Regions from separate parts of the Ensifer sp. 22521 genome, predicted to be linked through region 3. Evidence: predicted binding sites of a transcription regulator. Region 3 holds the regulator's gene; each other region holds the start of a gene.
The links. The regulator LexA, encoded in region 3, represses DNA repair genes until DNA is damaged. The targets are predictions, from matches to a motif close to TGTTCNNNNTGTGTTCNG.

Region 1: the regulator LexA is predicted to act here: its motif matches at 2,111-2,128, upstream of radA (DNA repair protein RadA).
Region 2: the regulator LexA is predicted to act here: its motif matches at 4,032-4,049, upstream of ACTJKE_RS03380 (ImuA family protein).

Annotation. Positions count from the first base shown of each region.
Region 1 is NZ_JBQENM010000006.1:254,937-264,528, reverse strand. Features, by position in the region: gene ACTJKE_RS11060 (CvpA family protein) at 1-373, opposite strand, end outside; gene radA (DNA repair protein RadA) at 605-2,008, opposite strand; gene alr (alanine racemase) at 2,166-3,305, opposite strand; gene ACTJKE_RS11045 (AraC family transcriptional regulator) at 3,460-4,317, shown strand; gene ACTJKE_RS11040 (AzlC family ABC transporter permease) at 4,439-5,092, shown strand; gene ACTJKE_RS11035 (AzlD family protein) at 5,089-5,400, shown strand; gene ACTJKE_RS11030 (replicative DNA helicase) at 5,511-7,013, opposite strand; gene ACTJKE_RS11025 (MarR family transcriptional regulator) at 7,350-7,793, shown strand; gene ACTJKE_RS11020 (MFS transporter) at 7,799-9,508, shown strand; gene ACTJKE_RS11015 (HlyD family secretion protein) at 9,527-9,592, shown strand, end outside.
Region 2 is NZ_JBQENM010000002.1:265,057-274,648, forward strand. Features, by position in the region: gene ACTJKE_RS03345 (RidA family protein) at 1-367, opposite strand, end outside; gene leuD (3-isopropylmalate dehydratase small subunit) at 376-981, opposite strand; gene ACTJKE_RS03355 (VOC family protein) at 1,136-1,567, opposite strand; gene ACTJKE_RS03360 (hypothetical protein) at 1,756-2,010, opposite strand; gene ACTJKE_RS03365 (HpcH/HpaI aldolase/citrate lyase family protein) at 2,136-3,041, shown strand; gene ACTJKE_RS03370 (DUF1737 domain-containing protein) at 3,038-3,244, shown strand; gene ACTJKE_RS03375 (metallopeptidase family protein) at 3,467-3,901, opposite strand; gene ACTJKE_RS03380 (ImuA family protein) at 4,072-5,025, shown strand; gene ACTJKE_RS03385 (DNA polymerase Y family protein) at 4,940-6,493, shown strand; gene ACTJKE_RS03390 (error-prone DNA polymerase) at 6,490-9,592, shown strand, end outside.
Region 3 is NZ_JBQENM010000009.1:39,196-48,787, reverse strand. Features, by position in the region: gene ACTJKE_RS15330 (DNA polymerase III subunit delta') at 1-124, opposite strand, end outside; gene tmk (dTMP kinase) at 121-801, opposite strand; gene ACTJKE_RS15320 (D-alanyl-D-alanine carboxypeptidase family protein) at 1,026-2,186, opposite strand; gene ACTJKE_RS15315 (septal ring lytic transglycosylase RlpA family protein) at 2,250-3,281, opposite strand; tRNA gene ACTJKE_RS15310 (tRNA-Ser) at 3,595-3,684, shown strand; gene ACTJKE_RS15305 (hypothetical protein) at 3,831-4,352, opposite strand; gene ACTJKE_RS15300 (hypothetical protein) at 4,555-5,370, opposite strand; gene ACTJKE_RS15295 (hypothetical protein) at 5,491-5,787, shown strand; gene lexA (transcriptional repressor LexA) at 6,034-6,759, shown strand; gene ACTJKE_RS15285 (hypothetical protein) at 6,850-7,182, opposite strand; tRNA gene ACTJKE_RS15280 (tRNA-Cys) at 7,397-7,470, opposite strand; gene ACTJKE_RS15275 (thermonuclease family protein) at 7,623-8,279, opposite strand; gene ACTJKE_RS15270 (hypothetical protein) at 8,506-8,799, opposite strand; tRNA gene ACTJKE_RS15265 (tRNA-Asn) at 8,959-9,033, shown strand; gene ACTJKE_RS15260 (cryptochrome/photolyase family protein) at 9,130-9,592, shown strand, end outside.

The sequences.
Region 1 (9,592 bases), on a different contig from region 3:
AGTTGAAGAACAGCATGGCGACGACGACCAGCAGGATGCCGCGGGCGGCACCGAACAGGAAGCCGAGGGTGCGGTCGAGCGCGCCGATGCGGCTGTCGATGATGAAATCGGCAATCCGCATGGTAATGAAGGAAATGATGATCAGCGCGACCAGGAAGATCACCGCCGCCGATCCGATCAGCGCGACAGTATCGCTGTTGGTGTACTGCTTGGCGTAGGGCAGAAGCTGCGGGTAGAGGAAATAGGCGGCCGCGGCCGCACCGACCCAGCTCGCGACCGAGAGCACCTCGCGCGAGAAGCCTCGAACCATGGCCAGGATTGCGGAAAACAGGGCGACGCCGAGAACGATACCGTCGAGAATTGTAATGGGCATTTTGTCCTTACTCCGGACCCGGTTCGTCCGGGTCTCCTCAAGCCTATCCGCCATCGGCCCTGCTTGACGTTCAGGGCATTTTCAGCCTCTTCGCGGCCCCTACAGCGCTGCGCGTCCTTTCGGGCGCGCAAAGGTCGCTGTAGCGCTCAGACCTGCTGCATAATTTTGTCCTTAAATCGATCCCGATCTAAGGAACTATGCAGTAGTGGACGGTCTGCGACACCCGCATCTTCAATCTTCGTCCTCCACCGGTCTCAGCGCGTTTCGCGATCCCGCGATGCGCGCCACCAGATCCGGCAGGCTTTCCATTTCGCTCCATCGGCCATTGCCGTTTTTCGGCAATTCGGTGGACGCGGACGGCAGGACCGCCTGCGAGAACCCGAGTTTCTCGGCTTCCTTAAGGCGTTGTGCGGTATGCGCAACCGGCCGGATGGCGCCCGACAAGCTGACTTCGCCGAAATAGACGCAATCCGCCGGAAGGGCAAGCCCGGCAAGCGATGAAACCAGTGCGGAAGCCACAGCTAGATCGGCGGCCGGCTCGGAAATGCGGTAACCGCCGGCGATATTGAGATAAACGTCGTGCTGGCCGAGGCGTACGCCGCAATGGGCTTCGAGCACAGCGAGGATCATCGATAGGCGGGCCGAGTCCCAGCCGACGATAGCGCGCCGCGGCGTACCGAGTGAGGTCGGCGCGACGAGCGCCTGCACTTCGACAAGAATGGGGCGGGTGCCTTCCATGCCGGCAAAGACGGCGGCGCCCGGCGATTTTTCGTTGCGTTCTCCGAGGAACAGTTCCGACGGGTTGGCGACTTCGCGCAGACCCTTGTCCGACATTTCGAAAACGCCGATCTCGTCGGTCGGGCCGAAGCGGTTCTTGACGGTGCGCAGGATGCGGTAGTGGTGGCCGCGGTCGCCTTCGAAATAGAGTACCGCATCGACCATGTGTTCGACGACGCGCGGGCCGGCGATCTGGCCCTCCTTGGTGACGTGGCCGACGAGCACGACGGCGGTGCCCGTCTGTTTGGCAAAGCGGATCATCGCCTGCACGCCGGTGCGCACCTGGGTGACCGTGCCGGGCGCCGAATCGACGATGTCGCTCCAGAGTGTCTGGATCGAATCGATGATCACCAGATCGGGGCGCTTGCCTTCCGAAAGCGTTGCCAGGATGTCCTCGACATTGGTCTCTGCGGCCAGCAGCACGTCGCTATCGGCAGCACCCAGGCGCTGCGCACGCAGACGCACCTGCGCCACGGCCTCTTCACCGGAGACATAGATGACGCGGTGCTTGCGGCGCGAAAGTGCGGCGGCCGCCTGCATCAGCACCGTCGATTTGCCGATGCCGGGATCGCCGCCGACGAGCAGCGCGGAGCCGCGCACGAAGCCGCCGCCAGTCACCCGATCCAATTCCGAAATGCCGGTCTGGATACGCGGCGCGTCCTCGATCTCGCCGGAAAGCGTGGTGAGCGCCACCGGGCGGCCCTTCTTCGGAGCGCGCGTCGGACCGCCGCCGATGCCCGCTGTCGGATCGTCTTCGATGATCGTGTTCCATTCGCCGCAGCCTTCGCATTTGCCCGCCCAGCGGGTGTGGACGGTGCCGCAGTTCTGGCAGATGAATTGGGTACGGGCTTTCGCCATCAGGATCGGACTTTCGAAATCTGGGAGCCGCCGGCACACATGCGAGGCGATGCCGCCGACGACAGAAGAATCACCTTCGTCGTCACATAATGCCGCGGAACGCGGAACAAAAGGTGAATTTTAGCGAAGGCCGCAAGGAAAATGCAGGAAAGCCACGTCAGACGGCACCGACATAGTTCCTGATGTAACGATGCCCGAGGCTGGTCAGCAGCTCATAGCCGATGGTTCCGCCGGCGCGCGCCACGTCGTCAATGGCGATGTTTCGGCCGAAAAGCTCGATGTAATCGCCCGGCCGCGCTGCACCGGCCGGCAGGTCGGTGACGTCGAACAGGCTGAGGTCCATGGTGACGCGCCCCACATGCGGCACGCGCTTGCCGTGCAGGAAGCCGAATGCCCCTGACGGCGTTGCCTGCCGTAGAGTCACGCCGCCGCCGGAGACCGAACGATGGTAGCCGTCGGCGTAGCCGACCGCGACGGTGGCGATGCGACTGTCTCTGTCGAAGCGGGCCGACGCGCCGTAGCTCGCCGTGCCTCCGGCCGCGACCTCGCGGATCTGGATGATCCTGGCTTCGGCGGTTACCACTGGGGTCATCGGGTTGATGGCATCGTTGACCGCCTCGCCGCCATAGACGGCGATGCCCGGCCGGGTGAGCTCGAAATGATAGTCGGCGCCCAGGAAGACACCGCCGGAATTGGCAAGGCTTGCATCGACACCCTCATAGGCAGCTGTCGCTTCGCGGAAGCGCCCGAGCTGGTAGGCGTTCAACGGGTGCTGCGGTTCGTCGGCACAGGCGAGGTGGCTCATGATCAGGACTGGCGAGAAGCTTGCGGGTCGCGCCGGGTCATTGGCAAGCGCCACGGCGGCCTCGACCGAGAGGCCCAACCGGTTCATGCCGGTATCGATATGCAGCACGCAGGGGTGATCGCCGCGCTCGGAAAGAGCCGCCATGAACACCGCAAGCTGCTCGTCGGAATTGATGATCGGCACCAGGTCATTGTCGAAGAAGAGCTCTTCGTTGCCCGGCCACATGCCCGCGAGAATGTAGATGCGGCCCTCCGGAACGAGGGGGCGCAGTTCCGCACCTTCCTCGGCATTGGCGACGAAGAAGTCGCGCGCACCGGCGGCATAGAGGGCAGGGGCTGCATCATCGATGCCCAGGCCATAGGCGTCCGCTTTCAGGACCGCTGCCGCCCGCGCCTTGCCGGAGCGGGCATTCATCGTCCGCCAATTGTCGGCAAGCGCACCGAGATCGATCGTGAGGCGGTTGGAGGCGGAAAGAAATTCTGGGGGGAGCATGCCGGACACTCTTCGTGGACGATACGAAGAGCAATACAGCCAACGGCCCATGGTCGCAAATGCTCGCCTGTCGCATCGCCGTCACGCGGGCCACGAAGGAAGGATGAGCACTTTTGTGCAAGACGGGACCGCCTCGGGTCACTATGGTTGCTCAATGCAGACGATTTCGCAGGAAGAAGCCATAGAGGTCATGCCGATTGAAGGCGGTGAGCGCACGCGCTTTTGGCGCGATCCTCGTTTTATGGGCATGGAATGTCTGACGGCGACCTTCATTACCCATGAATTCGCGCCGCACGCACATGAGACGTTCAGCATCGGCGCGATCGAGGCGGGCTCGCAGATTAGCAAGATCAAGGGCGAGCGCTCTGAAGCCGGCCCTGGGTTCTTCTACCTGATCAACCCCGACGAAATCCACGACGGCCACCCCGGCGGCAGCGGCTATCGTTATCGCATGGTCTATCCGAGCGCCGATCTGCTGGTGAACATCATCGAGGACGTGACCGGTCGCGCTTTCAAGGGAACGCCGTCCTTCTCGAGGCGGGTGCTGCAGGATCCGGACCTCGCCTTGTCCTTTCATCAAGCGCACCGAACGCTTGAGGTGGCAGGCGGCACGCTCGAGGCCGAAGAAAGAATGTTCGGCGTGCTTGCGGCGATGTTCGAGAGGCACGGCAGTACGATCATCACCCCGATCGAGACGCGCGAGCAGTCCCCCGTGCATCGGGCGCGGGACTATCTGATCGAGAATTATGCTGAAGACGTCGGGCTCGAGGAACTCGCCAAGGTCGCAGGGCTCAGCCGCGCGCACCTGATCCGCGCCTTCCGCAAGGAATTCCATATCACTCCACATGCCTTTCTGACCGACAAGCGCGTGCGCACCGCCAAGACCTTGCTCAGGCATGGCTGGTCGGCGGTGGATGCGGCCTACCAGTGCGGCTTCGCCGATCAGGCGCATTTCAGCCGCCACTTCAAGGCGCGCACCGGCGTGACACCCGGCGCCTTCCGTGCCGGCTGATCACTTTCGTTCAATACGGGACCTGCTTCCGCCTATAGACGTTCTGCGTTTCGTGTGAATGGAGACAGGGACGTTGCAGGTAAGAAATGCGTTGCAGGAATTTCGGGCCGCGGCGATCGCGATGACGCCGCTGATCGTCGCCGTCATGCCGATCGGCCTGGTGTTCGGTGCGGTGGCGGCGGCCAAGGGGCTGACGCCGGCCGAGGTGACGCTGATGAGCGCACTGGTCTTTGCCGGCGGGTCGCAATTCGTCGCCATGGATATCTGGACACATCCGGCGAACTGGGCCGCACTCGGCTTCTCGGCACTGCTCGTCAACGTCCGCCATGTGCTGATGAGCGCTTCGATCGGCAGCAAGCTTGACGGTTTCTCCGGGCCGGCCCGCTATGCCTCGATGCTGCTTCTCGCCGATGAAATCTGGGCCATGGCCGAGATGCGCGCGAGCAATGGCAAACTCACGCCCGCCTGGTATGCCGGCCTCGCCGTGCCCTTCTACTGCGCCTGGGTCCTGACGAGCCTGACGGGCGCGATGGTTGGCGCCCTGCTGGGCGATCCCAAGGTCATCGGCCTCGACTTCGCATTCCCTGCCGTTTTCATCATCCTGGTCATGGGTTTCTGGAAGGGGCGCGAAACGGGCGCCGTTCTGGCCGCAAGCGCTTGTGCGGCCGTGGTCACGCATCAATTGCTGCCGGGCGTCTGGTACATTGCGGCGGGTGCTGCAGCCGGCGTCGTCGTGGCTATGCTTTCAGGCGGACACAAGGAGGCCCACGCATGAGCGTCGATCTCAACACTTTGCTTGCGATCCTGGCCATGGCCGTCGCGACGGTCGCGACCCGCATCGGCGGTCTCGTGCTGATCCGCTATGTCACGATCGGAGAAAACCAGAAGCGCGCCCTCGAGGCCATCCCGCCGGCGGTTCTGATGGCGGTCATCGCTCCGACGGCACTGGTCACCGGCCCGGCCGAAACGATTGCCGCTGCGGCGACGGCCGTTGCTGCAACCAGGCTGCCGCTCTTGGCATCCGTTGCCGTCGGCGTGGTTTCGGTGGCGTTGTTGCGTCAGGTTCTAGGCGGTGCCTGGTAAAAGGCGGTGCCGGTTGAGCCCATCACGCTTGGGCGGCTCGTTGTGAAGTAGAGCGGGCTGGGAAACCGCAAACATTTTTCCCAGCCCGCTCCGGCCGCCCCCACGGAACTCTAGTGTTCTTCGTACTGGGTGAAGGAGGGATCGGCGAGATCGGTGAAGCGCGTGAATTCCGACTGGAAGGCGAGCTTCACGGTGCCGGTCGGTCCGTGACGCTGCTTGGCGATGATCACGTCAGCCGTGCCCTTCACCTGCTCCATCTTCATCTTCCACTCTTCGTACTTCGGGTCGAACTCGTCGCGCGGCTCCAGGTTCTTCACGTAGTATTCCTCGCGGAACACGAAGAGCACGACGTCGGCGTCCTGCTCGATCGAGCCCGATTCACGAAGGTCGGAGAGCTGCGGGCGCTTGTCTTCGCGGCTCTCCACCTGACGGGAGAGCTGCGACAACGCGATGATCGGAACGTTCAGTTCCTTGCCGAGCGCCTTGAGGCCGGTCGTGATCTGGGTGATTTCCTGCACGCGGTTGTCGCTCGATTTGCCCGAGCCGGTCATGAGCTGGATATAGTCCACCACCAGGCAATCGAGGCCACGCTGGCGCTTCAGGCGCCGGGCGCGGGCGGAAAGCTGGGCGATCGAGATACCACCGGTCTGGTCGATGTAGAGCGGCACCTTCTGCATCATCTGCGAGCAGGCGACGAGCTTTTCGAAGTCGGCCTCGGAAATGTCACCGCGGCGGATCTTCGACGAAGAGACCTCGGTCTGTTCGGAGATGATACGGGTGGCGAGCTGTTCGGACGACATTTCGAGCGAGTAGAAGCCGACGACGCCGCCGTTCCTGGCCTTGAACGAACCGTCCGCCTGGACTTCAGGCTCGTAGGCGGCAGCGATGTTGTAGGCGATGTTGGTGGCAAGCGAGGTCTTGCCCATGCCGGGACGCCCTGCAAGCACGATCAAGTCCGAGCGCTGCAGGCCGCCCATGCGGGCGTCGAGGGATAGGATGCCGGTGGAAATGCCGGAGAGGCTGCCGTCGCGCTCGAAGGCCGCACCTGCCATGTCGATCGCAAGCGCGACGGCATCGTTGAACGACTGGAAGCCACCGTCGTAGCGGCCGGTTTCGGCGAGTTCGAACAGGCGGCGTTCGGCATCCTCGATCTGGCCCTGGGGCGGCATATCGAGCGGCGCGTCGTAGGCGATGTTGACCATGTCCTCGCCGATCGTGATCAGCGAGCGGCGCAGCGCCAGATCGTAGATCGCACGGCCATAGTCTTCGGCGTTGATGATCGAAACCGCTTCGGCCGCGAGGCGCGCGAGATACTGCGCGACGGTCAGGTCGCCGACCTTTTCGTCAGCCTTGAGGAAGGTCTTGATGGTGACCGGGTTGGCGGTCTTGCCCATACGGATGATGTCGCCAGCAACCTCATAGATCTTGCGGTGCAGCGGCTCATGCAGATGCACGGGCTTCAGGAAGTCCGAGACGCGATAGAAGGCGTCGTTGTTGACGAGGATCGCGCCGAGCAAAGCCTGCTCGGCTTCAAGGTTGTTCGGCGCCTCGCGATAGTGCTGGTCCACCTGATCCTTGCTGATAGGGGATAGCTTTCGCGCCGCGTCATTCATGTCGTTTTATCTCTGCCTTTGTCTGGTGTGGCACCGGTTTGCGATCTACCGCGAGCCGGGTCAAGTGCAGGGGGGACACACTCGCAAAGCGTCTCATCGCAGCCTCGCGCTTTTCCCGTTGTTCGACTGATCCACAGGCCAGGTTCACAAAAGCGTAGAATCTCGCCTTGCCACAAAATTGGCCGTTGACGCGACGAATCGCCCGAGCCTTCCGGGGCATGGGGGAAGTCTAGCGCCGTCCTCCCCCGCCTCAAAATCCTGATCTTGAAAATCCCCCGCATTTGGATTAGATAGAGTCAAAATAATTAGCATGCTAGTAATATGGAAAAGATACCAATGTATCAGCCCACCGTGAACCGCGAATTGTTCGATGCCCTGTCGCTGGTCAATCGCAAGCTGCGGGCCGTGTTCGACGCTCGGGTGAAGGAGAAGGGCCTCACGCTGTCGCGGGCCCGAGCGCTCTTCTGCTTGACCCGGAAGGATGGTTTGAACCAGCGCGAGCTGGCCGATGAGCTCGATATTGAAACGCCGACACTGGTGCGTCTGCTCGATGGCATGGAGAAGCAAGGTTTCATCGAGCGGCGGGTCGAGGCCTCCGACCGGCGCGCCAAGCAGATCCATATGACTGAGTTCGGCCGTTCCGTCGCTGACGAAATCCTGCGGCTTGCCGACGAGATCCGGGCGGAAGTGCTGCAAGGTATCGATGCCGCCGAACTTGCCGTGACGCAGCGGGTGGTGCGGGCGATCGCCGATAACGTCCAGTCGCTGGCGCGGGAGTGACAGCGATGAGCGCAGTCGCCACTGCTGCTGCAAACGACAATCGTAACGCCGCTCCGCTGGAGACGGGCGTGGCTAGCTATGACGAGGAGGCGGTTTCTCCCGCTGCACCGATCCCGGCCCCGGTGCCGGCGCCCGCCCCGGTCGACAAAAGCCTGGCACTATCGGCGGTCTATGTCGTCGGGTCGGTTCTCCTGTTCCTGACGCAGGGCCTGGGCATGAACCTGGCGCTTGCCAATCTGACGCAGATCCAGGGTTCGCTCTCGGCGACCTCCGTCGAGGCCGGCTGGCTGTCTGCGGCCTACATGGCGCCCAATGTCAGCCTGTCGATCGCGCTGGTGAAGATTCGCGCTCAATACGGGCTGCGCCGCTTTGCCGAAATCAGCATCGTCGGCTTCGTCATCGTATCGCTGATGAACGTCTTCGTTTCCGACCTGCATTCCGCCATCGTCGTCCGCTTCATCAGCGGCATTGCTGCTGCACCGATGTCGACGCTCGGCTTCCTCTACATGCTCGAAGCCTTTCCGCCGGCGCGCAAGCTGACAGTCGGTCTGGCACTGGCGCTCACCTGCACGACGATCTCCGCGCCGATCACCCGGCTGATCTCGCCGACCCTGATCGAATACGGCCAGTGGCATGCGCTCTACACGCTCGAAATGGCGTTGGCACTGATCGCGCTGCCGATCATCTATCTGCTGCCGCTGACGCCGGTGCCGCATGCCAAGGTCATCCAGCGCATGGATATCCTGAGCTATCTGTTCGTCGCCCTTGCCTTCGGCTGCCTAGCCATCGTGTTGACCATGGGGCGTCTCTACTGGTGGTTCGAGGCATCCTGGCTCGGCGTCCTCCTGGTCGTTTCAATCGCAACACTGACGACCGTGGTGCTGATCGAGCTCCATCGCAAGGTGCCGTTGATCGACATACGCTGGATCACCTCGAAGGAGATCGTGCACTTTGCTGCCGTTCTGCTCATCTTCCGCCTGGTTGCCTCCGAGCAGTCCACGATCGCGACGAATTTTTATCAACAGCTCGGCCTCCAATTCGAACAGGTCGCGACGCTCTATTGGATCATCCTTGCCGCGGCGATAGCCGGCGGCCTGCTCTGTGCCGTGCTGATGAACCCGCAGCATGCAGAGCGTGTGCACGTCCTGGCGCTCTGCCTGCTGGCGACCGGCGCCTACATGGACAGCCAGGCGACGAGCCTGACACGGCCCGAGCAGATGTATCTGAGCCAGGCAATGATTGCCTCGGGAACTGCGCTCTTCCTGCCGCCGGCCATGGCGCGCGGCTTCAAGGCTGCGCTTGCGAAGGGGCCGAGCTACATCCTGAGCTTCATCGTGATCTTCCTCTTCACCCAGAGCATCGGCAGCCTGATCGGCTCCGCAGCCTTCGGCACCTTCGTAACGATCCGTGAAAAATTCCATTCCAACATTCTCGCCGAACAGATCGTCTTGTCGAACCCGCTGGTTGCCCAGCGCGTCAACCAGCTCTCCGCCGCCTATAGCAAAGTGATGGGCGACAAGACCTTGCTGGGCGGCGAGGGCACCGTGCTCCTGTCGCAGCAGGTCACCCGCGAAGCCTATATCCTTGCCTACAACGACGCATTCCTGCTTGCCGCCGTGATCGCGCTTTTCGCGCTCGCCGGCCTGCTCCTGCACATGTCCTACAATTGGCTCACGCAGCGGCTGACGGACCCCGCGCCGGCGCCGGCCGCCTGATTAATCGAGTTGATGACCATGCTGAAGTTCCTACGTTCCCCGACCACCATCATTGTGCTTCTCGCCGGCATCGCCGGCGTAACC
Region 2 (9,592 bases), on a different contig from region 3:
CGGTGACTTCGATCTCGATCAGCATTTCCGGGCGGATCAGATCGCAGACGATCATGGTTGCGGCCGGACGGATCTCGCCGAAGACTTCGCCGAAGATCGGGAACACCCGGTCGGCGAAGCTGGCATCGGTGACGTAGTAGTGATTGCGCACCACGTCTTTAAGCGAGAAGCCCGCTTCCTTCAGTGCGCCCTCGATCGTCTTCAGGCAATTGCGCGCCTGCTCTTCCACCGTTTCGGGCATGGTCATGGTGGCATAGTCGTAGCCGGTCGTGCCGGAGACGAAGCACCAGTCGCCCATCGCGACGGCACGCGAATAGCCTGCCGTCTTTTCGAAGGGCGAACCCGAAGAGATGAGCTTGCGCGCCATGTCTCGCTTTAAGCCCAGGGGCGCGAGGCGCCGACCGTCTTCTCGAAGCTGTCGATCGCGGTTGCCTTTTCCAGCGTCAGGCCGATATCGTCGAGGCCGTTCAGCAGGCAGTGGCGCTTGAAGGCATCGACCTCGAACTTGACCGAGCCGCCGTCCGGGCCGGTGATTTCCTGGGATTCCAGGTCGACCGAGAGGATGGCGTTGGAGCCGCGCGAAGCGTCGTCCATCAGCTTGTCGAGGTCGGCCTGGCTGACGACGATCGGCAGAATGCCGTTCTTAAAACAGTTGTTGTAGAAGATGTCGGCAAAGGACGTGGAGATCACGCAGCGGATGCCGAAGTCGAGCAGCGCCCAGGGGGCATGCTCGCGCGAGGAGCCGCAGCCGAAGTTGTCGCCGGCAACCAGGATCTTGGCGTTCTGGTAGGCGGGTTTGTTGAGCACGAAGTCCGGGTTGACCGAGCCATCCTCATTGTAGCGGGCTTCGGCGAAAAGGCCCTTGCCTAGGCCGGTGCGCTTGATCGTCTTCAGGTAATCCTTCGGAATGATCATGTCCGTGTCGATGTTGACGACGGGGAGGGGGGCGGCGACACCGGTGAGCTTGACGAATTTTTCCATAACTTCAGGCCTTCGATTTCAGAAGAATGTTGCGCTAGCGTTTAGATGAGTTTTGCGCCGAAATGAAGGAAAATCTATCCAAACACGCTTCGCCGGGCGGGTGAAAATGCCCGCCCGGTGAAAGCTTCGCCCGGATTTCGATTGTCGGGAAGCCTCAGCCTGCCTTCACCGGGCTGTTCATGGCCCAGAGAACGCCGAAGGGATCGCGGAGCTGGCCGTAGCGGTCGCCCCAGAACATCACCTCGATCGGCATCACCACCTCGGCGCCGGCGGCAACGGCGCGGTCCCACCAGGCATCGATGTCCTCGACGGTGAGCGTCAAGGTAAAGGCCTGCGGCTTTTCCAGCGGATGGCCATATTCCGGATAGGCATCCGCCAGCATCAGCGAGCTGCCGTTGACGTAGAGATGGATGTGCATCGTCCGGCCCTGCTCGTCGAGCGGATGCCGGTTGACCTCCTTGGCGCCGAAGGCGCGCTGGTAGAATTCGGATGCCTTGGCGGCGCCATCGACCTGAAGATAGGGCAGAAGCCCGTTCAGGACCGGTGCCGGCTGCTTCGTTTCGGTTTGCTGCGTCTCAGTGTCCATGTCGTTCTCCATCCTGTTCGAAGAGCCAGGACCGTGCTGGCCTGCCTCAAGGACGGACATGGAGCGATGGATCCGACACGGGGATGGAAAAATTTCGCAGCCGGCTGAATGGCAGCTCTCGAGAAACAGCAAAAGGCTTCGAGCCGATTACGGATCGGCCCGATTGCGGATCACTACGATCGCCGGGATCAGAGGTCGATGATCGTGCCGCGACCGTCGTTCCAGATGCGCATCTCGCGCTGGCTGTGGGCGGCAGCGGCGGCGGCCGGACGGGCGGTGGCGCGGGCCGGCCTGAGGTTCAGCCGGGCGGCAATCGCGCTGCCGATCACGACGACGGCGGCGATGCCGGCCAGTGCCAGCGCCAGCGAGGCGGTCAGAACGAAGGCCGCAAACGTGATGGTCAGGGCTGCGGCCGTGAAGAGAACAGAGCGAATGCTTTGCATAATCGTCACCTTTCTGATGGCGATGTGGGGGCTCCTCCCCGCACTTGCAAGAGGCGGCTTTGCGAAAGGGGTGCGGCGGTTCGCCTCGTCTTGCGGAACGAGGCAAAGGCGGGCACAACTGAAACATGAGCAAATCGATCGAACATCACCCGGTGCGCCTGCGTCGCTCGGTGCTATCGGTGCCGGCCGACAATGCCCGCGCGCTTGCCAAGGTCGCTGAACTCGCGACCGATGCCGCGATCTTCGATCTCGAGGATGCGGTTGCGCCTGAGCGCAAGATGGAAGCACGCGAGGCGCTGGTTCGGCATCTGACGACGAACCGGCCGGATTGTGAGATCGTCATCCGCATCAATGCGCTCGGTTCCGGCTTTGGCCAGGACGATCTCGCCGCGGTGCTTGCGGCGAAGCCCGACGCCATTCTTCTGCCGAAGGTCGAAAGCCCGGCGGATATCCAGGCGGCGGCCGACTGGCTGGCCGAAAACGATGCGCCGGAGACGCTGCGTCTCTGGGCGATGATCGAGACGCCGCGCGGTGTCATCAACGCGCCTCTTATCGCCGAGACCGGCCGCACCTTCGGCGGCCGGCTCGATTGTTTCGTCGTTGGTCTCAACGACCTGCGCAAGGACACCGGCGTTCCGGATCGCCCCGGTCGCCCCTATCTCGTTCCCTGGCTGATGCAGATCCTGCTTGCCGCCCGCGGCGGCGGGCTCGACGTCATCGACGCCGTGTTCAACGATTTTCGCGACGCTGATGGATTCGACGAGGAATGCCGGCAGGGCCGCGACATGGGCTATGACGGCAAGATGCTGATCCACCCGGCCCAGATCGGCCCGGCAAACGAACGTTTCGGCGTCGAGCAGATCGCCGTCGACGAGGCGCGCGCGATCATCGCTGCCTTTGCGCTCTCGGAAAACGCCGGCAAGGGCGTCATCAATCTCAACGGACGGATGGTCGAGCGGCTGCACCTCGATCAGGCCGTGATGCTCGCCGCCAAGGCGGATCTCATCGAAAAACGAAAGACAAGATCTTGAAACTCTATCGCTTCCTGACCGGTCCCGACGACGCTTCCTTCTGTCACAAGGTGACGGCAGCGCTGAACCAGGGCTGGAGCCTGCACGGCTCGCCCACCTATGCCTTCAATGCCGATACGCAGCACATGCAGTGCGGCCAGGCGGTGTTCAAGGAGGTCGAGGGCAAGGATTACACCCCGGATATCAAGCTGTCGGAACAGTAGTCGAGGCTGTTTGCCGTCGTGCAAGTTTGCCCCTCACCCTAACCCTCTCCCCGCAGGCGGGGCGAGGGGACGCGGTTGATGCTCGCAATCGGCGTGTGAGGCCTGTTTTCTGGTATCGGTTAACCCGTGCTCCGATTGGGATGCGAACGGTACCGCGAGTCTCCTTCGCCCCGCTTGCGGGGAGAAGGTGCCGGCAGGCGGATGAGGGGCAGATAAAACGGGTTAGCCGCCGACGTGCTCGACGCTGGCTTCGATCCGCTCCATGTCGTCGTCGGAAAGGCCGAAGTGATGGCCGATCTCATGGATCAGGACATGGGTGATGATGTCACCCAGCGTCTCCTCGTTCTCAGCCCAATAGTCGATGATCGGGCGGCGATAGAGGGTGATGCGGTTTGGAAACTGGCCGGTTTCCATGGTGAAGCGCTCGCTGATGCCACGGCCCTCGAAAAGGCCCAGCAGATCGAAAGGCGTTTCCAGTGCCATGTCCTCGAAAATGTCGTCGCTCGGGAAGTCGGCAACTTCGATGATGAGGTCGGTCGTCAGCTGGCGGAATTCCTGCGGCAGGTGGCCGTAGGCTTCCAGTGCGAGCTGTTCAAAAGTGGTAAGCGTCGGTGCGTGGCGTTCCCGCCAATCATCGGTCTGGTCAATGCGGGCCATAGGCACTCCTTGTTGCCCTCCATATAGCGATTTTGCCAGTGTTTTTCGAGTGTTGAATTCCGCGGGCATGGGGACAGGAATAAATTCTTAGAATTGGCTGTTGACTCATTTAGGAAGCTCTGGAATCTAATAGAACATAACATGAACATTTATGATGGGAGTTGACCGTCATGGCCGACAAAGCCGTGGAGCGGGAGACGGTACTTTCGCTCCGAGAGACCATAGCCAGGATCGAAAACCGTCGGCTTCCGGGCGTCGTGCGCGCCGCCAAGGCGGCCGATCCCGGCGGCTTCCGTCAGCGCGAGGAAGATGAGCCTGGCCGTCGGGCGCTTGCGCTTGGCGTTACGGATCTGGACACGCTTCTCGAAGGCGGCCTACCGCTCGAAGGCATGACGGAAATCCGCAATGCCGAGACGCGCGATGCCGGCGCTGCCGCCGGTTTTGCCGCAGCGCTCAGTGTGCTCTGCCAGCAGGCGCGCCTGGAAAAAGGCGAGCCGGCAGCCCCCGTTCTCTGGATCAGCCAGTCGATGGCTTCCAACGAGGCGGGCCTGCCCTATGGGTTGGGTCTCAAGGCCTATGGGCTCGATATCCGCGGCCTCGTCTTCAGCCTGCCGCGCACGGTGAAGGACGCGCTCTGGATCGCCGAGGCGGCGCTTTCCGTTCCAAGCTTCTGTGCCGTCATCCTGGAAATTCGCGGCAATCCCGCAGCTCTTGCGCTCAGCGAGAGCCGGCGCCTGCATGTTCGCTCACGCGCGGGCCATGTTCCCCTTCTGCTCCTGCGCCAGTCCGGACACGAGGAGGCCAGCAGCGCCTTCTTCCGCTTCCTTGTCGAGCCGGCGCCGGCGCGCGAGCGTCCCCTACCGGATGGATCGATGCTTCGCGGCAGCATCGGCCATCCCGTCTTTCATGTCATCGCCGAGAAGAGCAGGGCTCCTGCGCCGCTCGGCTTCCTGCTGGAGTGGAACCCCCATGACCGCCGCCTTTACCCCATCGAGCCCCTACCAGCCGCTGCTGCGGCAGATCCAGAACCAGCGCATTCTGTCGCTCGCCTTTCCGCATCTCCCGGCCGATCGGGTCGCGCGCAAGCGCTGGGGGAACTCGTGGCTTTCCCGCGGGCGTCCTGAGCATCCGCCCCTCGTCTTTGCCGACAAGGTGAAGAGTGCGATGCGCCTCGTCGCGCTCGACGGTTACGCCGAAAAAGCGGGTTTTCACATCGGCCAGGGTGTTGCCGAAGCCCGGGCCATGTGTCCCGAGATCGACGTGCTGCCGGCCGATCCCGCCGCCGATCGGGCCCTGCTCGAAGGGCTTGCGGATTGGTGTTGCCGCTATACGCCGCTCGTCGCGCTTGATGGCGACAGCGGCCTCTTTCTCGACATCACCGGCTGCGCCCATCTTCTCGGTGGGGAAAAGGCGCTGCTCGACGATCTGCTTGCCCGCCTCTTCCATCTGGGGGTCGAGGCCCGGGCGGCGATCTCCTCGTCCGCCGGGCTCTCCTGGGCGGTGGCGCGCTTCGGCTCCGACGGCATTCTCGCCCCGGACGAGGCGGCGCGGGTGCTGGCGCCGTTGCCGATGGCGGCGCTCCGGCTGCCGCGGGAAACGATCGAAACGCTTGGCCGGGTCGGGCTCAAGCAGATCGGCGACATCATCGAGGCGCCGCGCGCGCCGCTTGCCCGCCGGTTCGGCGCGACCCTGCTTCTGCGCCTCGATCAGGCGCTCGGGCGGGAGGATGAGCCACTGTCGCCGCGGCTGCCCGTTGCTGCCCTCTCAGTGGAGCGCCGTCTCGGCGAACCGGTCCAGGGCGAAGACGATATTCTCGGCTTGACGGAAGAGCTGGCGATGCGGCTGAAACCGGAACTGGAAAAGCGTGGGCAGGGCGGGCGTCTGTTCGAGCTTCTGCTTTTCCGCGTCGATGGCGCGGTCTTCCGCATCGCCGCCGGCACGTCCTCGCCGCTCAACGAGCCGCGGCGCGTCGCCGGTCTCTTCCGCGAACGGCTGCAGGCGGTGCACGAGGATCTCGATGCCGGCTTCGGCTTCGAAATCCTCAGGCTCTCGGTGCCGAAGAGCGAAAAATACGAGGTGATGCAGGAGGATTTCTCCGGCACTCCGGACCGCGAGCGCCCGCTTGCGGCTTTCGCCGACCGGGTGATGGCAAGGTTCGGGGCGGAGAGCCTGCTGGTGCCGGCTCTTTCGGAAAGCCACGTGCCGGAGCGGGCGGCAAGCTTCCGCCCACTCACGGATCTGGGGCTCATGGGCAAGGCCGAGGCGCCTGCGCAAAACATTCCCGCGACCCTGCTTGCCGCGGCGGCTCGGCCGCAGCGGCTCTTTCCAAGCCCCGAACCGGTAGAGGCGGTGGCCGAGGTGCCGGAGGGGCCGCCGAGAAGCTTCCGCTGGCGGCGCACGCTGCACCGCATCGCACGGGCCGAAGGGCCGGAGCGGATCGCCGGCGAATGGTGGCTCGACGGCGAGCCGGCGATGGAGCGCGATTATTTCCGGGTGGAAGACGAGCGCGGCCGGCGGTTCTGGCTGTTTCGCGAGGGTCATTATGGTGCGAGCGCCCCGCCGCGCTGGTTCATGCATGGAGTCTTCGCATGAGCGACGCTGTCCCCTATTTCGAGATCGGCGCCTGGTCGAATTTCTCCTTCCTCGAAGGCGCGTCCCATCCGGGCGAGATGGTGGTTGCGGCGAGCCGTCTTAACATTGGCGGCCTTGGTATTGCCGACCGCAACACGGTTGCCGGTGTGGTGCGCGCCCATGCGCAGGCCAAGGTGGAAAAATACGCCTTCCAGCCCGGCGCGCGGCTCTCCTTTGCGGAGGACCTGCCCGACGTGCTCGCCTATCCCTGCAATCGCCACGGCTGGGGCAATCTCTGCCGGATGCTGAGTGCTGGAAACCTGCGCGCCAAGAAGGGCACCTGCACGCTCTATGAAGCCGATCTCGTCGAGTGGGGCGAGGACCTGTTGCTCGTCGTGCTGCCGGATCCTGTCATCGGCGCGCCGGAAGCAACCTTGCTTGCCGACTTTCTCAAGCGCCTGAAGCCGCATTTTGCCGACCGGCTCTATCTGGCGCTGGTGCCGCGCTATGACGGCTTCGACCAGCTTGCCTTCGCCGGACTTGCGACCATTGCCCGCCATGCCGCGATCAAGCTCGTCGCCACCAACAGTCCGCTGTTTCATGTCGCCGCGCGACGGCCGCTTGCCGATGTCGTCACCGCCATCCGCGAGCATGTGACGATCGCCACCGCAGGCTACCGGTTGCATGCCAATGCCGAGCGGCATCTGAAGACGCCCGCCGAAATGGCGCGCATCTTCCGCGACTATCCGGAAGCGATCGCCAATACCGGGCATTTCTTCGGGAGGCTGAAGTTCTCGCTGTCGGATCTCGAATATCAGTATCCGGATGAAAGCATTCCGGGCGAGACGCCGACGCAGACCCTTAGGCGGCTGACGATGCAAGGCGCACACGAGCGCTATCCCGAGGGCATTTCGCAGAAGGTTTCGACGCAGATCGAGTACGAGCTCGAGCTGATCGCCAGCAAGCGTTACGAGCCCTATTTCCTGACGGTGCGCAATATCATGCAGTTTGCGCGCAAGGCCGAAATCCTCTGCCAGGGCCGCGGCTCGGCGGCGAATTCCACCGTCTGTTACTGTCTGAGGATCACCGAAGTCGATCCGCTTTCGACCACCCTGCTCTTCGACCGCTTCCTCTCGACCGAGCGCGACGAGCCGCCGGATATCGACGTCGATTTCGAGCACGAGAAGCGGGAAGAGGTGATCCAGCATATCTACCGCACCTACGGCAAGGAGCATGCGGGGCTGACGGCCGCCGTCATCAGCTATCGGGCGCGCTCGGCCGGCCGCGAGACTGCCAAGGCTTTCGGGTTCTCAGAAGACGTGCAATCGGCGCTTGCCGGTTCGGTCTGGGGCTGGTCGGTCGCCGATCTCTCGGAGCGTGAGGCGCAGGCTGCCGGGCTCGATACGAAGGATCCGACGACGGTGAAGGTGCTCGACTATGCCACCGAACTGATGAGCTTCCCGCGCCATCTTTCGCAGCATGTCGGGGGCTTCGTTATTACCCGCGACCGGCTCGACGAGGTCGTGCCGATCATGAACACGGCAATGCCCGACCGCTACATGATCGAGTGGGACAAGGACGATCTCGACACGCTGAAGATCCTGAAGATCGACGTGTTGGCGCTCGGCATGCTCACCTGCATCGCCCGCGCCTTCGAGCTTCTCGACCGGCATTACGGCGAGCGGAAAAACCTGCACCAGCTCTTCAAGGATGAGCAGAAAGCCGTCTACGACATGATATGCCGCGCCGATACGATCGGCGTCTTCCAGATCGAAAGCCGGGCGCAGATGAGCATGCTGCCACGGCTGAAGCCGCGCATCTTCTATGATCTCGTCATCGAGGTGGCGATCGTCCGGCCCGGGCCGATCCAGGGCAACATGGTGCATCCCTATCTGAAGCGGCGCGAGCAGCGCGCACGCAATATCCCCATCGAATATCCAAGCCCTGAGCTGAAGGTCGTGCTGGAGCGGACGCTCGGCGTGCCGCTGTTCCAGGAGCAGGCGATGCAGATCGCCATCACCGCCGCCGGTTTCTCACCCAGTGAGGCCGATCGGCTGCGTCGCGCCATGGCGACCTTCAAGCGCACCGGCACCATCCATACCTTCCACGAGAAGATGATCGAAGGCATGGTCAAGAACAAATATCCGCGCGATTTCGCCGAGCGCTGCTTCAAGCAGATCGAAGGTTTCGGCGAATATGGCTTTCCCGAAAGTCATGCCGCGTCCTTCGCGCTCTTGGTCTATGTCTCGTCCTGGCTGAAGACCTATTATCCGGATGTCTTCTGTGCCGCCCTTCTGAACTCGCAGCCGATGGGCTTTTACGCGCCCGGGCAACTGGTGCGCGACGCGCGCGAGCATGGGGTCCGGGTGCGTCCCGTCGACATCAATCATTCGGTCTGGGATGCCGATCTCGAAGAGGGTGGCCTCGATAAGGGTGCCATCGAGCCGCGTCATCGCGAAATGGAGGACGTGATCAAGACTGACAAGGCGATGCGCCTCGGCTTCAATTCGATCAAGGGGCTGAACCAAGAAGAGATCGAGAAGAAACTCGTCGCCAACCGGGGTACCGGTTACGGGACGGTCCGTGACCTCTGGCTGCGCTCGGGTCTCTCCCGTTCCGCGCTCGAAAGGCTCGCCGATGCGGACGCTTTCCGTTCGATCGGGCTCGATCGCCGCAAGGCGCTCTGGGCGGTGAAGGCGCTGGACGAAAAGAGTGCTGCCGAAAGGCTACCGCTCTTCGAAGGCGCGGCGAGGGCGGAATTGCGGCCGGAGCCAGCCATGATCCTGCCGGAGATGTTGCCGGGCGAGCAGGTGATCAACGATTATCGTTATCTCTCCTTCTCGCTCAAGGCGCATCCGGTCTCCTTCCTGCGAGAGACGCTTTCCGAACAGGGCATCGTCACCAGCCGCACGCTTGCGACCGCCCCGGTCGGGCGGCGGATAACCGTCGCCGGGTTGGTGCTCGTTCGCCAGCGTCCGGGCTCCGCCAAGGGCGTCATCTTCATGACGATCGAGGACGAAACCGGCGTTGCCAATGCGATCGTCTGGCCGAAGGTGTTTGCGACCTATCGCCCGGTGGTCATGGGCGCGCGGTTGGTCAAGATCCGCGGCCGGCTGCAGC
Region 3 (9,592 bases):
GGTGTCCCTTGCCGGAGCGATAGCTCTGCGCCAGGAAGCTTTCCGCCTGTTCGTGGCCGAACAGTCGATTGTTCTCGGCGGGCGCGATGGCGCCATCCAGGACGCCGCCTCTTTCCGCGCTCATGACACGACTTCCTCGGTCGACGTGTCGGTGCCGTCGCCATGCGGCAGGAGGGCCTCGACGAGGGAAAGCACCTCGGTGGCGATGGCCTCGACAGGCTGCGTCGCATCGACGACCCGGCATCGCTCGGAATCGCGCCTGGCGATATCGAGAAAGGCGTCCCGCCGTTTCTCATGCGTCTCCAGCTGCTCCTTCTCGAAACGATCAGGATTGTCGTCCCCGGCGCGGCGTTGCGCCCGCTCGAGGCCGATGCTCGCCGGCAGATCGAAAATCACGGTCCGATCCGGCACGACACCGTTGATCGCCACACGCTCCAGACTTTCGACGAAGCTTTGCTCCAGGTTGCCGGTGATGCCCTGATAGACGCGCGAAGAATCCATGAAACGGTCGCACAGCACGATCGTACCCTTGTCGAGCGCCGGCCGGATGACCTCTTCGACATGATCGCTCCGGGCCGCTGCAAAGAGGATCGCCTCCATCCTGACCCCGAAGGCCTCCGCGGCTCCCGAAAGAAGCACGTGGCGCACCGCTTCGGCGCCGGCTGAACCGCCAGGCTCGCGTGTCGTCAGCACCTCGTAGCCGCGCCCGCGCAGGGATTCGGCAAGAAGACGAAGCTGCGTCGACTTGCCGGCACCTTCCCCACCTTCGAATGTTACGAACAGACCTTTTTTCAGCGACACCATGCGTTCCCATATCGGCATGCGACCCAGGTCACGATGATTTCAGGTCGAATCGACCTGAAATCATCGTGACCTGTTCTAATAAGCTAGAGCGGAACGCGGGCGGAAAACCGCGCACACTTTCCTCATTCCGCTCTGGCCCTGTTTAACCGATTGGTCCGCCGTGTGAAACCGTCAGGTGGCGATGAATTGGCAGGAACCGCCCTCGCCGCAACCAGGTGCGGCTAAATCCAGAAAAACAGCAGTTCCTGCAGCGCATCGAGAGCACGGCTGGTCAGCGTGCCCTGCCCGACGGCGTTGGCGGTCTTGACCGGCACTTCGCGCAGCAGCTTCTCGCCGTTCCACAATTTGACGACGCCGACTTCCGTCCCCGCAGTCACCGGCGCCCGCAAGGGCCACTTATAGACGATCCGCGCCGTCAGCCGTTCCGGATTGTCGACCGGCAAAAGCACGTCGACCGGACCGCCGGCAACCAAGGCGACGTGGGCGGCATCGCCGCCATAGACGGCCGCTTCGCCAATCGCCTCCCCGTCGGCAAAAATCCGCTTCTTCTCGAAGGCGGTCATTGCCCAATCGAGCACCTTGCGGCTCTCCTCGATGCGCTCCTTGTCGGTTTCGAGACCGCCCATGGCGAGATAGACCCGGCGGTCGCCGCGCTGCAGCGAAGCGGCCAGGGAGAAACCGAAGCCTTCGGCAAAGCCGGTCGCCAGGCCGTCCACACCGATATTGGCCGCGATCAGCGGGTTCTTATTGCGTTGCAGGATCTTGTTCCATTCGAACTCCGGCTGCGAATAGAGCCTGTAGAGATCGGGATGTGCCTCGTGGAGGTGCCGAATGAGCGTTACCAGTTCGCTCATCGTGATCTGGTTGCCGGGATCCGGGAGCCCAGTGGCATTGCGGAACGTCGCAACCGGCATGCCAAGCTCGCGCGCGCGCGCCGTCATCCGCTCGGCAAAAGCGCCCTCATTCCCGGTCATGCCTTCAGCAAGGATAATGCAGGCATCGTTGGCAAGCTGGACCGCCACACCCTGCAGGAGGTCGGCGACGCGGATGCGGGATTTCAATGCGGCAAACATCGTCGAGGTGCCGGCGGGCGCACCGCCGGTGCGCCAGGCGTGCTCGGACACCTCGAAGGTGGTTTCGGCGGAAAGCTCGCCCTTGCCGAGAGCCTCGGCCACGACCTCCATCGTCATCAATTTGGCGAGCGATGCAGGCGGTATCGGTTGATTTTCGGCGCGTGAGAAAAGCACGGTGCCGGTTTCGGCATCGACAAGCAGGATCTGCTTTGCCTTGGTATCGAAAGCGGGCGCCGGTGTCTGCGCGAATACGGCGCCTGTAAACAGCGCAACGCCGAAAAACACCGCCGAAAACATCTTCATGCGCATGGGAAACTCCGGTTTCCCCTTGGGCATAGCAGCGTGGTCATTTTGGCACAACGCCGCCTGCGGTTAACGGACAGAACCGCTTGCTTTCTGGCGCTTGGCGTAATCGACAATCACTTGGGGGGTAAGCTGCTTCCGGTCGACCATAATCGCTTCAAACGGCGATTCGGCGTCGCTGACGCGGACTTCGACGTAAGCTGCAGCATAGGCCATGTTGCCATCGGGCATCGGGATGAACTCGGGCCGCTCACGCGGGATCGGGCCGATTTCCGGCAGCATCACGAACTCGTTCAGCGATTGCGGCTGGGCGAACTGCGGCACGGGAGCTGCGAGCGCCGTCATCGGTTCGCCAACATCGAGCGAGGCCTGTGCGGGGACGGTGATCGTGCCAAGGCTCTGTTTGCGGAACGGCTCGTTGGAGGCGACCATTACGCCGGTCGCGATCTGGCCTTCCGGCATCACGCTCGGGCCACGTTCGCCCTTCTGAACGTAGGACGCCATCAGATAGGGCATGTCGTTGCCTTCAAGCGGCGCGCGGCCGACATATTGCACGCGCACCTGCGCGCTGCCCTTGCGCTTGATATCGAGCATGTCGGCCGTCTTCGAGGAAACGTCGATGATCCGGCCGAATTCATAGGGGCCGCGATCGTTGACGCGCACAATGACGGACGTACCGTTTTCCATGTTGGTGACGCGCGCGTAGCTCGGCAGCGGGAACGTCGGATGGGCGGCCGACAGATGGGCCTTGTCATAGACCTCGCCGTTGGCGGTCAGGCGACCATGAAAGGCCGAGCCGTACCAGGAAGCCGTACCGGTCTTGTTGTAGCCGAAGTCTTCCCTCGGCTGATACCACTTGCCCTTGACCTGATAGGCCTTGCCGACCTGATAGCGTCCGCCGCCCTTGGGGATGTTGTTACCGGTGGCAACGCGCGGGCTCGCCTTCACGCCGTAAACGGATTCGGCGAAGTATTCCTTGCTCCGCGGCTTCTTTTTGATGCTCGACGTGGATCCGCAGGCCGCGAGCGTTACGCACAGCGCAGGAATTGCCGCAAGGCGCAGTCCCTTGACCAGATATGCCGCATTTTTACTGGATGTCATCTGTCCCACAACATCGATCGAATAAGCCGTACTCGAAACCTTCCGCTCGTGCCCCCAGCGGAAATCTCGGCGTCCCGAAACGGAACAGTCGATTAAACATGACAGCAACAAGGCGAAAATGCGAACTCATCCACAGATCAGCGCCGGATTTCATGCGTTATGGTTTACAGATGGTTACCGGCGGAGCGTGCCCGCGCACTCCAGTCCGGCCATCGAGAAAATCTTTCAGCGACGCATGTTAAATCTTGCAAAGCGACAGGGCTTCGCGCAATAACGCCGTGCCCGGTAAGCAGTTGACTGCGACTTCAGGCAAGGACAGGTGGCCGAGTGGTTTAAGGCTCTGGTCTTGAAAACCAGCGTACGGGAAACCGTACCGTGGGTTCGAATCCCACCCTGTCCGCCATTTTCCCAAGGAATATAGTCCGACGATGGACCGCCATCCCTGGCGGTGCTTCACTTTAATGAGCGTACGTCGGCAGGCGTCAGCGCCGTCTGGTTCGCCTCGGGCAGACGACGACTGGGCCCTCCGCCCTTCACGCAAGCCGCGGGTTAGAGGCTGAACGGATCACGCGCTGAGCGTTTCTCGCTCGGCGCGTTGAACGGATCGGACTTCTTCTCCTTGGATTTGCGGCCCTCGTCGGCGATGATCTCATCCACGGCCCGCTGGCATTTCAGGAGTTCTTCCGCCGCCGGGCCGGTGCCGCGCAAACTGAGGTTTGCGACAACGCGATCGTCAAAGGCGATCGCCAACGTCCTTTTGCGCACGAACCCCGTCAGGAATTCCGCATCGGTGACGTTCACGAAGAGGAACTTGCCGCTCTCGTCGCCGGCGGCGGTCGCCGCCGCACTCCAGGGATCGCTCTTGTCGAAGCGGAACGTCAGGTCATAGTCCTTGCCGACCTCGAGCGACTTCCAGTCGTCGCTGGCGAAACTCATGTAGAGCGGCGATTCGGAGCCCTTGGGATAGAACCCCAGGCGCAGCCTGATTCCGCCTTCGAACATCGACGTGATGAAACACGAGCCTTCCATCGACGTGTCGGAAGCAACGGTCCAGCGCCGACTTCCTTCCATTTGATGATCTCGGAGTCCTCAGCCACGGCCGGTCCCGTGGCCATCAGACAGCTCACCAATCCGAACAGCAATCTACGCATGCAAATCCCCCGTTTGCCCGCATTTTGATAGGTCGCCGCGTGACTGTCGAGGGTGGGTAACCCGCACCCATGCAAAATCTTAGGAATATTCACCTCCCAGCGGAACGACGCTCACGCCAAGATCACATGGCAAAGGGATCTTTCGACGACTTGGTCTGGCCGCCGCCAGCAAAGGGGTCATTGTTTGGCGCATTCCCGCCAGCGCCCGCAAACGGATCGGCGGCCGCCCCCTGCCCGCCGTTTGGCATCAACGCAATCACCGCCTCCTGGCATTTGAACATCTCGCTGACGGCCTTCATCGAATCGCGCAGGCTGAGGCTCGCCACCACGCGCCCTTCGAACGCCAGCGCCAGCGTGTTCTTGCGCACGAATTCGGTGAAGAAGTCGGTGTTGGAGAAGTTGACGACCAGAGCCTTCGAGCCTGTGAGGTCCACGCCGAACGCGACAGCCGGCCACTGGCGGCCACGGTCGAGCTGCAAGGCGACGTCATACTCCCTCTGCGGCTCGATCGATTTCCAGTTGGCATTGCCGATCGAAAGAAACGCCAGGTTCGCCGATCCTCTCGGATAAAAGCCGATTCGAAGGATCATTCCGCCGTCGTAGCTCGTCGCCGCATAGCACGAGCCGCCCAAGGACGGATCGGAGCCCACCGTCCAGGCATTGATCTCCTTCCAGATATTCGAACGCCCTTCTTCAGCAGCGGCCGCTCCCGCCGCCACCAACAGACAGAGAACCGCCAACGACAATCTACGCATGCAACCACCCCATTTTTCCCGCAACCTGTCGAGACGTGCGGCATCTTCACAACACGGATTTGTGCACGCCGGCAGCGAGGCCGCGACTTGGCGCAACCCAAGCGATTGCAGCGCGGACGGCGCGCCAGGCTGAGGCGGCTTCGCCGCTGCGTGCCCCTGGCGCAAAACGGCCACAGCCTGCACTCAAAGAGCTGTTGAACACATGACAGTGATCGCCAAGCTTGCTGGACTTCGGAACGAAAGCGCGGTTCACATCGTTAACCGCCCCGTAGTCCCACCCTTGCATCAAAGTGGACGATCACCGTGCTTGCCGCCCTGCTTCTCGCTTCGATAGTCGCGTCGCCTAATATGCCTGACGTCAAGCTCAGCGCCGCCACGGTGGACGAACTTCAGACCGATTTCGAGAGCGCCGTGCCGTGCCATCAGATCGATGGACGCAAGGTGTGGAAGGGTGCGATCGCGTTCTACATCCAGTCGTTCGTCTATGATGGCGACAGGCCGGTCGCGACCGATGCGGCGGATGCCGTACTTCCAGAAGACAACAGCGCCGAGACGGTGAAGGAATTCGAAGACGCCTGCGCCGCCACGCAGCCGGCCTAGCCTCTTTGCACAAAAACGCTCGCGATTCGTTCGAATCGCCGTGCCGTCGCGCAACGCGCTGCCCCACGGCCCTCCGTTTGGGCACGATCATCGCCCAAACCCGCTCTGCTCCCGTAAAAGTGACCAATCGACACGCACAGACGCGCCAATTGTCTGAATTCACGGAATTTTAGGCACTTGCGGAACACATATGGAACAGATAGTGTCTGTTCTTGATTTGTTTCACGCCTCTGGGAGCGACGTGCCATGCTGACCCGCAAGCAACAGGAATTGCTTCTCTTCATTCACGAACGCATGAAGGAGTCAGGCGTCCCACCATCATTCGATGAAATGAAGGATGCGCTCGACCTGGCGTCGAAGTCCGGCATTCACCGTCTGATCACGGCACTCGAAGAACGCGGGTTCATTCGCCGTCTGCCGAACCGAGCCCGCGCGCTCGAGGTCATCAAGCTTCCGGAAGCCTACGCGTCAAGCCAGCAGCAGCCCCGCCGCGGCTTCTCGCCCAGCGTGATCGAGGGCAGCCTCGGCAAGGCGCCAGCGGCCGCTCCTGCCGCACCGCCAAAGCCCACGCCCGTGGCCGACAACACATCGGTTTCCGTCCCGGTCATGGGCCGCATCGCTGCCGGTGTGCCGATCTCGGCGATCCAGAACAACACGCACGACATTACCATACCGCTCGACATGATCGGCAACGGCGAACACTACGCTCTCGAAGTCAAGGGCGACTCGATGATCGAAGCCGGCATCTTTGACGGCGACACGGTGATCATCCGCAATGGCAATACGGCCAATCCCGGCGATATCATCGTGGCGCTCGTGGATGATGAGGAAGCGACGCTGAAGCGCTTCCGGCGCAAGGGCGCATCGATCGCGCTCGAAGCCGCGAACCCTGCCTACGAAACAAGGATTTTTGGGCCCGATCGGGTGAAGATCCAGGGCAAGCTCGTCGGGCTGATCCGCCGCTACCACTGATTCCGAGGGAAACCTGGCATCCGACCGAGCCTCGCCACCGCTTGCGGCTGCGAGGCTCTGTTTATTGAAGGCGACCTGAAGGCACGCCTCTTACTCGTGGATGGTGTACTCGCCGAGCTCGCAGAGGTCCTGCATGTCTTCGGTCGTATCGAGGCCGGAGCCTTCTTCGAACTCGAAGCGCATGTCGTACTTGCAGACCTCCCGGCCGTCGGCGATGGTGATCTCCATGTCTTCCCCTGGGTTCAGCACCTGCCGGCCGAAAACATCGTCTTCCCACTCATTGACGCCCACAGGCGACGTATAGAAGTTCGTCAGCACTGCGTTGGTGTTGTTCTTCAGCTTGAAAACCAGATCCTCTGCCTGCGCCTCAAATGTGGTCGCAGCGAAGAGGGCCAAGGCCGTCAGGACAAGTTTCGTCTTCATATATGCGATTGCCTCCGTTTTGATGATGACGGACGCTACCGATGCGGCTGATGTCAGCGGAGTCATCGTTCCCCCTCTACCGATTTCACCGAAGCGATAAGATCCGATAGTGGCTTAGAAGACGTGGCTTGTGCGGGCGTGTGGAGGCAAACACACACAATCGCTCTGCCCTGAGGCAGAACGTCTATCCGCACTAAAATGAGGTGAGAGTTATTGGAGGCCTCGCCCGGAATTGAACCGGGGTACAAGGATTTGCAGTCCTCTGCGTCACCACTCCGCCACGAGGCCTCACAGCTCGGATAACCGAGCGTTGGCGCGGATTTAGAATGATTGCAGAAAAACCGCAAGAGGCATTTTCCGAAAAACGCGCCGTCGATTTGTAAGACGGATACTTTCCACAGAGCGATCGCGAACCTCCGCCGATCGCATCTGGGGTGGCCTCAACACCAGGGCGTCGCGTGTCCTGTCCACGGCCGCACCAGCCCCTCGGATACGAGCACACGCCCGATAGACTGGTCGCCGCGGGTGACCAGCCGCAGCTTTTCACCGGCCTTGGCATCCTGACGGCCGCTCGCCGTTTCCAGCCTGAAGTCACCCGCATTCAACAATTCGCGCAGGCGCTGCTTGGCATAGAAGCCGCGCGAACGTTCCTTGTCGCAGCTTGCCTGGCGAATACGCGGCGCATCGACGTCTGCGACGCGGATCGTTTCGCCGTGGTACAGGAAGGTGGCGCCGTCGATCACGCAGTTGTCGTTGCGAATCCCGCAGAAATAAAACTGATCCGTGCGAACGGATGCCGTCTTCACTTCCTCACTGGGCCGCACCACGGGTGTCGGCGCCTTGGCGCCGACGTCAACGGACGGCACCGGAGCGGCAAGGGCAACTCTTGTCACCGGATTCGGCTTCCGCTTCTCCGCCTGTTGCGCGGGACGCTCGTCCGCTTTCTGCGCGACACGAACGGGCTTCGGCCTCGACTCGTGTCGGGACGTGGACGCGACCACGTCCGATACCACCGGCCAATGTTTCAGTTCGGCGCGATGATCGTAAGCGACCACGCCGCCGACAGTGAGTGCGGCGGCCAGATACCACGGCGCCATACCGCCTTGTTTGCCCCTGCTCCGACCGGAATTCCGGCTTCGACGTTTCGTAGTGGCTTTGGCCATGCGTTCCCATCCTGATTCGCGACCGCATTATGCGTTTGATGGGTTGCCGAAAAGTTTTCGGCGGCCTCCCTCAACAAAGGGTTCAGCCGCTTCGCTGGGAATCAATTGGCAGAGAATCGAAGCCGAGGCATCCGGGACGGTTGACCGCAATAGCTCCGGTTCACGAGCCGTTCGAAGAATTGGCTCGTCCGCGCCAGCGCGCCCACCAGACAGCCAGCCGACGCCGGCGACGGCGGACGGATGGGATATCGTGAGAAAGCACGATGAGGCCCAACGGTATCATCCAGAAGCCGAGCACCGGCAGAAAGCCGAGAAAACCAAAGAAGATCAGGAGCGAGCCCAACAGGATACGCAGCAGTGGTGATTCCGGCAGCGTGATGCGCCACTTCCCGAGCACGATCTGACGCGTCTGCGGATCAATCCCGAAATGCGTCTGCTTCCTGTTTTTATTCATCATTCCCTATCCGGCATCTTTTCCCACAATTGGGGACTTCTCCACAGCCTGGCAACCGAACTTGTCATTTTTTTTGAAAAAACCGCTTGGCAAATCGGAAAAGCATGCGTATTAGCAGCCTCACTTCTGAAGCGCACAGCGAAACAGCGGCGCGGATGATCCCTGGTAGCTCAGCGGTAGAGCATTCGACTGTTAATCGACAGGTCGCCGGTTCGAATCCGGCCCGGGGAGCCAGTTTCAAAAAGAGCCATTTGCAGAAAATGCGAATGGCTCTTTTTCATTTTGCACCTAAGTTCCCCCGGTGATCAATCCCAGTCCTAGACGGCACCTATGACAAAGGCGGCGCCCATCATCGTCTGGTTCCGCAAGGACCTGCGCCTTGGCGACAACAGGGCCCTTGCGGCTGCGGCCAATGAGGCCGCCGTCATTCCGCTCTATATCCGGGAGCCGCACGGAAGCGGCAACGGTCCGCTGGGCACGGCGCAGCAATGGTGGTTGCACCATTCGCTGGAAGTGTTGGAGGCTCGACTGGGCCGGCTCGGCTCGCGACTCATTCTCCGCTCCGGCGACCCGCTGGACGTCCTCAGTGAGGTGTCGCGCCTATCGGGATCGAAGCGTGTCCATTGGAATCGCCGCTACGACCCGTGCGGCATCGCCACCGATATAGCCCTGAAGAAAGCACTCGCGGCTCAGGGCATCGCGGCCGAGAGCTTTGCCGGGCAATTGCTGCACGAGCCCATGCGCTTGCTGACGACGACCGGCGGGCCCTATCGCGTGTTCACGCCTTTCTGGC